4 regions of the Mesorhizobium sp. WSM4989 genome follow, and region 1 is predicted to be linked to each of the others. Evidence: predicted binding sites of a transcription regulator. Region 1 holds the regulator's gene; each other region holds the start of a gene.
The links. The regulator LexA, encoded in region 1, represses DNA repair genes until DNA is damaged. The targets are predictions, from matches to a motif close to TGTTCNNNNTGTGTTCNG.
Positions count from the first base shown of each region.

Region 2: parE (DNA topoisomerase IV subunit B) is a predicted target of LexA. The motif match lies at 1,383-1,400, and genes of this name have one in related genera.
Region 3: dinB (DNA polymerase IV) is a predicted target of LexA. The motif match lies at 1,729-1,746, and genes of this name have one in related genera.
Region 4: P9217_RS26450 (helicase-related protein) is a predicted target of LexA. The motif match lies at 1,178-1,195, and genes of this name have one in related genera.

Region 1 is NZ_JARTVN010000002.1:1,944,954-1,948,064, reverse strand. It holds gene glp (gephyrin-like molybdotransferase Glp) at 1-1,058, shown strand, start outside; gene lexA (transcriptional repressor LexA) at 1,175-1,909, shown strand; gene P9217_RS22160 (ComEC/Rec2 family competence protein) at 1,903-3,111, opposite strand, start outside.
Region 2 is NZ_JARTVN010000002.1:1,599,407-1,602,517, reverse strand. It holds gene P9217_RS20450 (type II and III secretion system protein family protein) at 1-191, opposite strand, end outside; gene cpaB (Flp pilus assembly protein CpaB) at 273-1,211, opposite strand; gene parE (DNA topoisomerase IV subunit B) at 1,466-3,111, shown strand, end outside.
Region 3 is NZ_JARTVN010000001.1:274,193-277,303, forward strand. It holds gene P9217_RS01420 (hypothetical protein) at 43-327, shown strand; gene P9217_RS01425 (cupin domain-containing protein) at 1,082-1,462, shown strand; gene dinB (DNA polymerase IV) at 1,820-3,082, shown strand.
Region 4 is NZ_JARTVN010000003.1:319,973-323,083, forward strand. It holds gene P9217_RS26445 (beta-ketoacyl-ACP reductase) at 1-638, shown strand, start outside; gene P9217_RS26450 (helicase-related protein) at 1,362-3,111, shown strand, end outside.

The DNA of each region.
Region 1 (3,111 bases):
CGTCGGCGATGGACGGCTATGCCGTGCGGGCCGCCGACGTAGCCTCGGCGCCGGCGCGGCTCTCCGTGATCGGCATGGCGCCCGCCGGGCGTGGCTTCACCGGCTCTGTCGGCAAGGGCGAGGCCGTGCGCATCTTCACCGGCGCGCCGCTCCCCGAAGGCGCCGATACCATCGTTATCCAGGAGAATGTCCGCGATCTCGGCGGCGGCGGCATCGAAGTGACCGAGCCGACCGTGGAGGGACGAAACGTCCGTCGCCGCGGCCTCGACTTCTGCGCGGGCGACCTGCTCCTCGAAAAAGGCCGCCAGCTCGATCCGGCGGCGCTTTCGCTGGCGGCATCGGCCAACCATCCGAGTCTCAACGTGGTGCGGCAGCCGCTGCTCGCCATCATCGCCACCGGCGATGAATTGCTGCCGCCGGGCAGCGCGCTCGGCCCCGACCAGATCATCTCGTCGAATGCCTGTGGCGTCACAGCTACGGCCCAGTCGGTCGGCGCGCGCGCGCTCGACCTCGGCATTGCCGCCGACCGCAAGGACGCGATCGCGGCCCTGGTCAAGAAGGCGGTCAAGGCCGGCGCCGACGTCATCGTCACGCTTGGCGGCGCCTCCGTCGGCGACCACGACTTGATCCATGACGTGCTGACCGGCGAAGGCATGCAGCTCGACTTCTGGAAGATCGCCATGCGTCCCGGCAAGCCGCTGATGTTTGGCCGGCTCGGCGACATTCGCTGCATCGGCCTGCCCGGCAATCCGGTCGCAAGCCTGGTCTGCTCGCAGCTGTTCCTGAAGCCGCTTCTGGCGCGGCTGGGCGGCCGGTCCTGCCGTCAGGAAATCCGCACGGCCCGGTTAGGCGTCGCAATGCACGCCAACGATCTCAGGCAGGACTATGTGCGCGCCGTGGTCCGCGAAGATGCGGGGGGGTTGATCGCAACACCGTTCGGCACCCAGGATTCCTCGATGTTGAGGATGCTCGCCGATGCCAATGGCCTGATCGTGCGCCAACCCTTCGCACCGGCGGCTGAAGCCGGCGAGGAATGCACCGTTCTGATGTTACGCTGAACAAAACGTCAACACATTCACTAAACTTTAAACGGTTGCGGAACACAACTGGAACAGATAGTGTTTGTTCTGGGTTTGTTTTTCTGATTCTGGTTTCAGAACCCATGGGGGCCGCCATGCTGACGCGCAAACAACATGAACTGCTGATGTTCATCCATGAACGGCTCAAGGAAAGCGGCATTCCGCCGTCTTTCGATGAGATGAAGGAAGCGCTCGACCTTGCCTCGAAATCGGGCATCCACCGCCTGATCACGGCGCTGGAGGAGCGCGGTTTCATTCGCCGGCTTCCGAACCGGGCGCGTGCCCTTGAAGTGCTGCGCCTACCTGACTCGATCGCGCCCGGCCTCAATGCGGCGAAGAAGTTCTCGCCGAGCGTCATCCAGGGCGGCCAAGGCAATCTCGGCCGCCAGATCAAACCCGCGGCGCCCGCCCGCACGCCGACGCCCAGCAATGACGACGACGCCGTTTCAGCCGTCTCCATCCCGGTGATGGGTCGCATTGCCGCCGGCGTGCCGATCGACGCCATCCAGCACCAGACGCATTCGATCACAGTGCCGCCGGACATGATCGCGGGCGGCGAGCACTACGCGCTCGAGGTCAAAGGCGATTCGATGATCGAGGCCGGCATCTTCGACGGCGACACGGTCATCATCCGCAACGCCAGCACTGCGAGCCCCGGGGAGATCGTCGTGGCGCTGGTCGATGACGAGGAGGCGACGCTGAAGCGCTTCCGCCGCAAGGGCGCCTCCATCGCGCTCGAGGCTGCCAATCCGGCCTATGAGACGCGCATCTTCGGTCCCGATCGCGTCAAGGTTCAGGGCAAGCTCGTCGGGCTCATCCGCCGCTACTGAGGGGGCTGTGGCTTGGCCTCCGGCTTCTCGGGCTTCTTGTAAGGCGCCAACCCCCTCGCCTCACGCGAGTAGCGCCGCTGTTCGTGCCAAGGGCGGTACGGTTTTTCGACGGCGTATTGAATGGTTGCTCGCGCCGTCGCCGATTGCGGATCGAAGAAGACGGCGGCACTGCCGTCGCGCGCGAGCTGCCGCTTGGTGACGACGAGGATACGTGGATCGTGGCAGGGATTGTAGGCCGTGGCGTCGTTGATGACGATGAGGTCTGCGAAGTCGCAGGCAGGCCGGGCAGCTTCGCGGTTCTCGGCGAGCGCGACGATCGCGCCTGATGGATGCCGGCCAATGCAGAGATCGCCCGTGCAGTAAAAGGGCGATCCAGGCGGCAGGTCGACCGGATCGGCCAAGTCCAGCGTGCCCTTGGCGAATGTCTCCGGCGGCACGATCGTTTCGGCCTTGAGCGCACGTTTCCAGTTATCGGTGGTGAACTCGTTGGAGCGGGCGCGATTGATGGCGAGTTCGCCGCCGCCGATCGGAATCGCCACCAGATGCGCGTCCTCCGAGATCAGCAGGTCCGGCGTGCGCACCTGCGGGATGATCATCACGGCCGCGGCAGCGAAAGGAATTGCGGCCAGCCTGAGCCAGGTAGTCGCCATCGTGGCGATGACGAGCGCGATCGTCGCCAGCAGCACCGAATGGATCGAGATCAGGCCCACGGCATCGACCGGCGACCACTCCGAAATCCACGCCGAGATCGCGATCATCGCCGCCAGGCCCTTGCCCATCAAATAGAGGAAGGGCCCGTCGAAGCCGAACGGCATCATGACCGCGCTGGCGACGGCGAGAAACATCACGATCGTGACGATCGGCATGATCGCGAGATTGGCCAGCAGGCTGAGCGGCGAGACGCGCTGGAAATGCCAGATGGCAAACAGCGCCGTGGCACTTCCGGCAATGATCGACGTCATTGCGGCGCCACCTGCTCCGACTGCCAGTTTGTGCGACATGAACCGCAGGAACGAACGCTTGTCCGGCGGCGCTCTCACCGTGCCGGCGCGGTAGTCGGACCAGCCGGCATAGGCGCCGACAAGGGCGGCGGTTGCCGCGAACGACATCTGAAAGCTCGGGCCAACCACTTCATGCGGCGACACCAGGATGACGGCGATGGCCGAGATCGCCAAGTTGCGCATCGTCAGCGCGGCGCGGTC
Region 2 (3,111 bases), 350 kb from region 1:
TTGGCGATCTCCGGATCGCCGATGACGATCTGATAGAAGGCCGCGTTCGTCATGATCGTCTTGGGCTTGCCCTTGGCGACTTTGATCGAGGCGTTCTTGGTCGCCGAGACGTATACGACGTCGTTGTTTGCCTGGGCCGGCGCCCCAAAGGCCAGCATTCCGGCGGCTGCCAGAAAGGCGCCCGCCGCCATTGCACGCAGAAGGCGCAGCCCTCTCGTCGTCCGTTCTTTGTTCAATACATGCATTGTCCCGTTCCCGCCGGTCCCCACCGGCTATTGTGCTTGTTCCTTGGAAGGAACGACGTCTCCCTCGGCGGGCTTGGATGGAACCTTGTATTCCTCCACCTTCGTGCCACGGGACACGATCACCGTCTTGAATTTTGGCTCCTCCGGCTCCTTCGCCACCGCCTTGACCAGCGAGGCGGCGCTTGCCTCGGCGCTCGCGGCAACCGAACCGCCGAAGGAAGAGATGGTGGTAAGCCCGTTGCCGCTGGCGCTGGCATCGGCGGCGGACCGCAAAGACAGCGACAAGGAGCCGACGGTGCGGGCGAGCGCTACCTTCTGCGCCCCTTCGTTGGTGACCTCGAGGGTCACGGAATTGGCGACCTGCGGCTCGGTCTTGCGCTCGTCCGCGCCCTGCCCGACCGAAAGCACCTTGGCGTCGGACACGACGATTTCGGACGTGACCGTCGAGCCGGCTGCCCCTTGCGCGTTCTTGGACACTTCCTGGATTTCGCCGGCATCGCGCGTCAGCACGACGTCGACCCGGTCGCCCGGCGTGATGAAGCCGCCGACGCCGGCGATCTCGTCGGTGCGGATGGTGACTGCCCGCATGCCCCGCGACAGCATGTTGGAAAGTGTGGCGCGGCCATTCGGTCCCGACAGCTTGGCGAGCAGCACCGGCTCGTTGACCTCGATCGGCGACAGCACGACGCGGCTGCCTTCGGCCAGCAGCTTGTCGACGGTCGGGAAGGCGCCTTGCGGCAGAGAATCCTGCGGCCACGGAATTTCGGTGAGTTGCGACCGGTCGAGCTGCATGCCGTAGCGCAGCGGCGCATTCGCCACGACGATGGTCTTGAACTCGACTTTGGGCTCGTGCGGCACCACGATCGATGCCGTCTTCTGCTCGGACTGGGCCCTCGCCTGGCTTTTGACCCAGAAGTCCGCGGCAAAGATCGAGATCGCGCCGAAAACGGCTGCGATGCCGATCATGGTTATGGCCCTGCCCTTCACAACGAAACCCCTGACGCCCCGTGGTCTTTTGCCGTTGAGGCTCACGCTAGGCCTTAATGTTAAAGAATCAGGAATCCGAAGGGGTGGAGCCCGCCCTATTTCCGGCGGCTTGGTTATCGAATGGTTTTGGAATAAGAGACAGTTTGATCCCTGAACGGAACAGGAACTCGTTCGCCCGCCAAAAGCGTGGCAGTATCGAGGAGTGATTCGCAGTACCGGACTTAATGGCTAGCATGGACGACACCAGCGATCTTTTCGGCAACCCGGAAAAGCAGCCCCAGCAAGTACGCGCGCCCTCGCGGCCGGCCGATCCGCTGGTGCAGGCCGCGAAGCGCTCGGCCGCCGCCCGCGACGGCAGCGAGAGCTACAGCGCCGCCGACATCGAGGTTCTGGAGGGGCTGGAGCCGGTGCGGCGGCGCCCAGGCATGTATATCGGCGGCACCGACGACAAGGCGATGCATCATCTCTTCGCCGAGGTGATCGACAATTCGATGGACGAGGCGGTGGCCGGCCACGCGACCTTCATCGACGTCGAGCTTTCGGCGGACGGATTTCTTACCGTCACCGACAATGGCCGCGGCATTCCGATCGACCCGCATCCGAAGTTCAAGAAGCCGGCGCTCGAAGTCATCATGACGACGCTGCATTCGGGCGGCAAGTTCGACTCCAAGGTCTATGAGACCTCCGGCGGTCTGCACGGCGTCGGCGTATCCGTCGTCAACGCGCTGTCCGATCACCTCGAGGTCGAGGTCGCGCGCGGGCGCCAGCTCTATCGCCAGCGCTTCTCGCGCGGCGTTCCGGTGAGCGGGCTGGAGCACCTCGGCGAGGTGCACAACCGCCGCGGCACCAGGACCCGCTTCCATCCCGACGAGCAGATCTTCGGCAAGGGCGCCGCCTTCGAGCCGGCCCGGCTCTACCGCATGACTCGCTCGAAGGCCTATCTGTTCGGCGGCGTCGAGATCCGCTGGACCTGCGATCCCTCGCTGATCAAGGAAAAGGATCAAACTCCGGCCAAAGCCGAGTTCCATTTCCCGGGCGGCCTCAAAGACTACCTCAAGGCCACCCTCGGCGACGAATTCCAGGTCACGCGCGAAGTCTTCGCGGGCAAAAGCGACAAGCAGGGCGGCCACGGCTCGCTGGAATGGGCGGTGACCTGGTTCGGCGGCGACGGCTTCCTCAACTCCTACTGCAATACGATTCCCACTCCCGAGGGCGGCACCCACGAGGCGGGCTTCCGCAACGTGCTGACGCGCGGGCTTCGCGCTTATGCCGACCTCATCGGCAACAAGCGCGCCTCGATCATCACGACCGAGGACGTCATGATCTCGGCCGCCGGCATGCTGTCGGTATTCATCCGAGAGCCGGAATTCGTCGGCCAGACCAAGGACAGGCTGGCCACCATCGAGGCGATGCGCATCGTCGAAACCGCCATCCGCGACCCGTTCGACCACTGGCTGGCCGACAACCCGCAGGAAGCCTCGAAGCTTCTCGAATGGGTGATCGCGCGCGCCGACGAGCGTGTGCGCCGGCGCCAGGAAAAGGAAGTGTCGCGCAAGAGCGCGGTACGCAAGCTGCGCCTGCCGGGCAAGCTCGCCGACTGCACGCAGAACGCCGCGGCCGGCGCCGAGATCTTCATCGTGGAGGGCGACTCGGCCGGAGGCTCGGCTAAGCAGGCGCGCGACCGCGCCAGCCAGGCGGTGCTGCCGCTGCGCGGCAAGATCCTCAACGTCGCCAGCGCCGGCAACGACAAGCTTGCCGCCAACCAGCAGATTTCCGACCTGATCCAGGCGCTCGGCTGCGGCACCCGCTCGAAATATCGCGACGAGGACCTGCGCTACGACCGCGTGATCATCATGACCGACGCCGACGTTGACGGCGC
Region 3 (3,111 bases), on a different contig from region 1:
CGCCGTTGCCACGACATCCCAATCGGCAGAGGAGAGGAAACCATGGCCGACAGACCTACAGTTGTAAACACCAGTGGCGGGGGCGGCGCCGGCACAGCAGTGGCGATCGTTCTTGCCATCATCGCGATCGTGGCCCTGCTGTTCTTTACCGGCATTATCAATGTCGGTGGCCGCACCGGCGGTGGCGGATCGACGGATGTCAATGTGAAGCTCGATGCGCCGAAGGTCGAGGCGCCCAAGGTGGAGACGCCTGCGGCTCCGTCGACGACGCCGGCACCCGCGCCTGCCGCTCCGGCTCCGGCCCCGGCTCCGGCCAACGGCGGTTGATCCGCCTGGCGCAACCGGTAGGCCGGTTGCGCGTTTATCGAATGGCTACTCCAGCTTCGGCCCGCATTCCTCTGGAAGGCGCGGGCCTTTTTTTCTCGGGCCCTTTTTTCTCGGGCCCTTTTTGTCTCCGGCAGGTCCGCTCAGTCATCCAATTCCATCGGCCGATGGCCCGGCCTTTGATGCCAGACGACCTGGCGGAAGTCCGTCAGTTCGACGACTTGGTCGCAGGTCGGACAGATATAGTTGTCGCAGCACTGGCGAAGCGCCGGCGGAGTGCGGCGCACTGCCCCGACCGGCGGACGGGTTTCCGTTTTTCCTACCTGATGAAGCATCGATTCCTCCCAGTTTTTCTGATTTTTCGAGTATCGCCTTCCACCCGGCTTGGCCTCGCCTATGGCGGTTTCGATGGGCGCGGTGAGCGCGCGCCCGCGAGCGGAAATGAAAATGGACTATCGCGGACGGGGCCTGGCTTTGCCGCGGCACTATTGGCGAAATTCACTTGCCGAGGGTTCACAGGATTCTCCCCAAGGGCGAGAAACGGGGTGGCCCCTCAACCACCGTCGTGCCAGGCGCAAGGAACAGCAAAACACCGGCAGAGCGTGCTTGCAATAGGGCCTGCGCGGCAAAATCGATTTCGCGCCGCGCCCGGCAATTACATTAGCAATCATTCATTGAAAGGCGTATCAATCCAGCGGCGGTCGCCGACGATCGTGTGTCAGGTCCCGCTTGCAATCCTTGGAAATGGGAGGATGCCATGGCCGAAGCTGCAATGAAGGTCACCAAGCTCGAATCCAAGTCGCACAACAATCCCGACGAGGTTCGCTCGCCCGCCAAGACCCGCGTCGAAGTGGTGCGGCTGCCGGGCTACACGCTCGGGCGGCTCAATATGGAGCCGGGCTGGAAATGGTCCGAATGCGTGAAGCCGGTGGTCAAGACCGACAGCTGCCAGGTCTCGCATGTCGGCTATGTCGTGTCCGGAACGATCACCATACGCATGGACGACGGGACGCAGAAGACCTTCGAGGCCGGCACCTCCTATACGATCCCGCCCGGGCATGACGCCTGGGTGGAAGGCAATGAGCCATTCCAATGCATCGAGGTGCTCAGCGCCGAGCAATACGCCAAACCGGCCTAGCGGCGGCTGTCGGCGAAGGGACGGCCAGAAGAGGGGCGGTGCTCCGGCTCGGCCGCACTTCGTCATCCTGGTGTTCGCGCGTCGCTCGGCTCCTGACTTCGTCCTAGCATGACGCAGTTTTGGGCCGCGATCCTTCCCGCCCCTCCCTGGTCTCGCGGTCAACCCGTCAAAGGGGAGCACACCGGCGCAACCGGTCAAAGCCCTTGGTTGTGACGGGTTGCAGATGTTCTCATCCCCAGCTGGCCGGCTTGACAGGAAACTCCTTTTGTTCTCTTTATGTTCACACGCATTACCGCTTACAACAGTTGCTGCTAATGCTGCGATGCCGCAAAGCGGATGGATGGAGCCGGGAGCGCGATGGCCGCCACGAACGCCGCTTCGGCCGCTACGATCCTGCATGCCGATCTCGACGCCTTCTACGCCTCGGTCGAGCAACTGCTCGACCCGTCGCTGCGCGGCAAGCCGATCGCAGTCGGCGGCGGCGTAGTGCTTGCCGCTTCTTATGAGGCGAAGATTTTTGGCGTGCGCGGCGGCATGCCCGGCCGCAGGGCGCGCGAGCTCTGTCCGCAGCTCATCTTCGTCGGCGGCCGCTTCGGCGAATACCAGCGTCTCGGCGACGCCGCGATCAAGGTGCTCGACGATTTCACGCCGCTGGTCGAGCGCATCTCGATCGACGAGGCTTTCGCCGATGTCGCCGGCTGCACGCATCTGTTCGGACCGCCGGACGAAATCGCGCGAACCATCCGCCGCCGCGTGAAGAGCGAGCTCGGCCTGCCGATCTCGATCGGGGTGGCACGGACGAAGCATCTCGCCAAGATCGCCTCGCAGGTGGCCAAGCCCGACGGGCTGGTGGTGGTCGAGCCTGGCACCGAGCTTTCCTTCCTGCACGATTTGCCGGTGTCGCTGATGTGGGGCGTCGGTCCGGCAATCAAAGCCAGGCTCGCCGAGATCGGCGTCGAGACGATCGGGCAATTGGCGCGCACGCATAGCGGCGCGCTGGAGCGGCTGATCGGCCATGCCGCCGGCCAGAAGCTCGCGGCCCTTGCCTGGAACCGCGACCCGCGCCGGCTGGAGACGCATCGCCGCGCCCATTCCGCCGGCGCGCAGTCGGCGCTGGGCCGCAAACCGGCGCTGCCGCGCGTCTTCGTGCCGACGCTCCTACATCTTGCCGACCGCGTTGCCAGCCGCCTGCGCGCCAAGGACCGGCCCGGCCGCACGGTGACGGTGCGCGTGCGCTTTGCCGACATGCGCGCGGTCACGCGCTCGGTGACGCTGGAGCAGCCGATCCAGGCGACGACCATGCTCGCTGACGTCGCGGAAGAGCTGGTCAGAGGCGTGCTCGCCGCTCACCCGGGCGAACGGGAAATCTCGCTGCTGGCGATCTCGGTCTCGCATCTGGAAGAGCATGCCGAGCTGCAGCTCGAACTGCCGCTCGGCCTGGCGGACGAGAAGCTGAAGCCCGGCAGCCGCAAAGGCCTCGCCCGCTTCGGCGCCGACCGCGCCATAGACAAGATCCGCCAGCGCTTCGGCAAGCAGGCCGTCGGCTACGGCACCGTCGCGCTGCAAGCAGCGCGCTCGGTGCCGGATGAATTCAGGGAGCTGGCGGAGAAGGAGCTGTGAGGGAGGTGCTTCGGCATCTGCTCTGCGGC
Region 4 (3,111 bases), on a different contig from region 1:
TCGCCGCGAACTATGCCGGCAATGACGAGGCGGCCCAGAAATTCAAGGCCGAGACCGGCATCCCCGTCTACAAATGGTCGGTCGCCGATTATGACGCTTGCGCCGCCGGCATCGCCCAAGTCGAGGCTGATCTCGGTCCGGTCTCGGTGCTGGTCAACAATGCCGGCATCACCCGCGACACCATGTTCCACAAGATGACCCGCGAGCAGTGGAAGGAGGTCATCGACACCAACCTTTCCGGCGTCTTCAACATGACGCATCCGCTATGGAACGGCATGCGCGATAGGAAGTTCGGCCGCGTCATCACCATCTCCTCGATCAACGGCCAGAAAGGCCAGATGGGCCAGGTCAATTATTCGGCCTCGAAAGCCGGCGACATCGGCTTCACCAAGGCGCTTGCCCAGGAAGGCGCCCGCGCCGGCATCACCGTCAACGTTGTTTGCCCCGGCTACATCGCCACCGACATGGTCATGGCCGTGCCGGAAAAAGTGCGGGAATCGATCATCGCTCAGATCCCGGTCGGCCGTCTCGGCGAGCCGGAGGAGATTGCGCGCTGCGTCGTCTTCCTCGCCTCGGAAGACGCAGGCTTCATCACCGGCTCGACGATAAGCGCCAATGGCGGCCAGTATTTCGCCTGAGATCTTATTCGGCTGAACTCTTCTGACACCGATGGCAGGCGGCCCGCCGCAAACGGGCCGCCTGTTTTTGTCTGCGCTCCGGCGGCACCGGGTGGGCATGCCTCAATTTGGCACGCAATACTTAACGGCCTCCCCGCGCCCTGTGGAAACCCGGTTCACATGCTGTGAATTTTTCGGTGCACAAGCTTTGGACAACACCATATCTAGGGGTGAACAAACCGGGAATTTTTGCAGATCGCTGATTCGTCGCCGATTCGTTCCGGCTTTGGCCAAAAGGTTAACGGGCCACGCCGGAAACAGCGCGAAAAAGATTAACGACGATTAGGAAAGATCAACCATTTCATAATGTTCGCGGCCGCGCTCGAGTCCGTCGCGGTCGCTCCCCCGCAAAGGTTAACGACGCTCCGGAACCAGCGCGAGCCAAGCACGAAACGGGCCAGTTCACAGATTCAGCATGTGGTGAGACTCATGGCCAAAAAATCCACATATAGCCGTGAACAAAACCTGAATCAGAGTGAGTCAGTGATTCGTCGCCGATTCGTTCCAGACTCGTTCCAACGGTTAATCGACCGCGGATTTTGACCTTGCCTGTCGTCGCGCCATCTGTTGATGAGAACATTCCGCTTTCGCTTCGCGTCTGAAATCCCTATGTGTGCCCTGTCACACGCGGCGGCACCGCCGCGTCCCCGACAACGAGCGGCAGAAAGCCTCATTTCCGAGCCGATGAATATCCAGCCGAAACCCTCCCAGCCGCTGATCCTTTCCGGCCGCGACGTGACGGCCGTGCTCGGCCCCACCAACACCGGCAAGACCCATCTCGCCATCGAGCGCATGGTGGCGCACGACACCGGCATCATCGGTCTGCCGCTGAGGCTCCTTGCCCGCGAGGTCTATACACGCGTCTGCGAGAAGGTCGGCGCCAGCAAGGTGGCGCTGATCACCGGCGAAGAGAAGATCGTGCCGGCGAGCGCGAGATATTCCGTCTGCACCGTGGAGGCGATGCCGCGAGAGACCGATGCCGCCTTCGTCGCCATCGACGAGGTGCAGCTCGCCGGCGACCTCGAACGCGGCCACATCTTCACCGACCGCATCTTGCATCTGCGCGGCCGCCAGGAGACGCTGCTTCTGGGCGCCGCCACCATGCACGGCATCCTGCAACGCCTGCTGAAGGGCGTCTCGGTGGTGACGCGGCCGCGGCTGTCGCATCTTGCCTATGCCGGCTCGAAGAAGCTCACCCGCCTGCCGCGGCGCACGGCGATCGTCGCCTTCTCCGCCGACGAGGTCTATGCCATCGCCGAATTGATCCGCCGCCAGCAGGGCGGTGCTGCCGTCGTTCTCGGCGCGCTCAGTCCCCGCACCCGCAATGCCCAGGTGGAGATCTTCCAGTCGGGCGACGTCGACTATCTGGTCGCCACCGATGCCATCGGCATGGGCCTGAACCTCGACCTCGAGCACGTCGCCTTCGCCCAGAACCGCAAGTTCGACGGCTACCAATACCGCAACCTGACCGCCGCCGAGCTAGGCCAGATCGCGGGGCGTGCCGGCCGACACCTGCGCGACGGCACCTTCGGCGTTACCGGCCAGGTCGATCCGTTCGACGAGGATCTGGTCAAGAAGATCGAGGGGCACGATTTCGACCCGGTGAAGGTGCTGCAGTGGCGCACCGCCGATTTCGATTTTGCCAGCCTCGATGCCCTGAAACGCTCGATCGAGACCAACGCGCCGGTCGAAGGGCTGACCCGGGCATTGCCGGCGGTCGACGCCCAGGCGCTGGAACATTTGTCGCGCGACGCGGACATCAGGACGCTAGCCACCGGCAGAGAGCGCGTGGCGCTGCTGTGGGAAGCCTGCGCGCTGCCGGACTACCGCAAGATCGCGCCCGCCCAGCATGCCGACCTCATCGCCTCGATCTATATGGACCTTGCACGCCATGGCCATGTCGATGAGAATTACATGGCCGAGCAGGTGCGGCGGGCCGACACCACGGATGGTGATATCGACACGCTGTCGCACCGGATCGCCCAGATCCGCACCTGGACCTTCGTCTCCAACCGACCGGGTTGGCTGGCCGATCAGCTACACTGGCAGGAAAAGACGCGCGAAATCGAAGACAGATTGTCGGATGCGTTGCATGAGCGGTTGACGAAACGCTTCGTAGACCGCAGGACTTCCGTCCTCATGCGGCGCCTTAGAGAAAATACCATGCCTGAAGCTGAAATCAGCCCAACCGGAACCGTGCTCGTCGAAGGCCATCACGTCGGCGAACTGCAGGGATTCCGCTTCACCGCCGACCAGAGCGCCGGCGGCGAGGACGCCAAGGCGGTGCGCACCGCTGCCCAGAAGGCGCTCGCGGCTGAGTTCGAGACGCGCGCCGAGCGCTTCGCCGCCTGCGCCAACGGCGATCTGGCATTGGGCTCGGACGGTGTCCTGCGCTGGATCGGCGCGCCGATCGGCACCCTGGTTGCCGGCGACG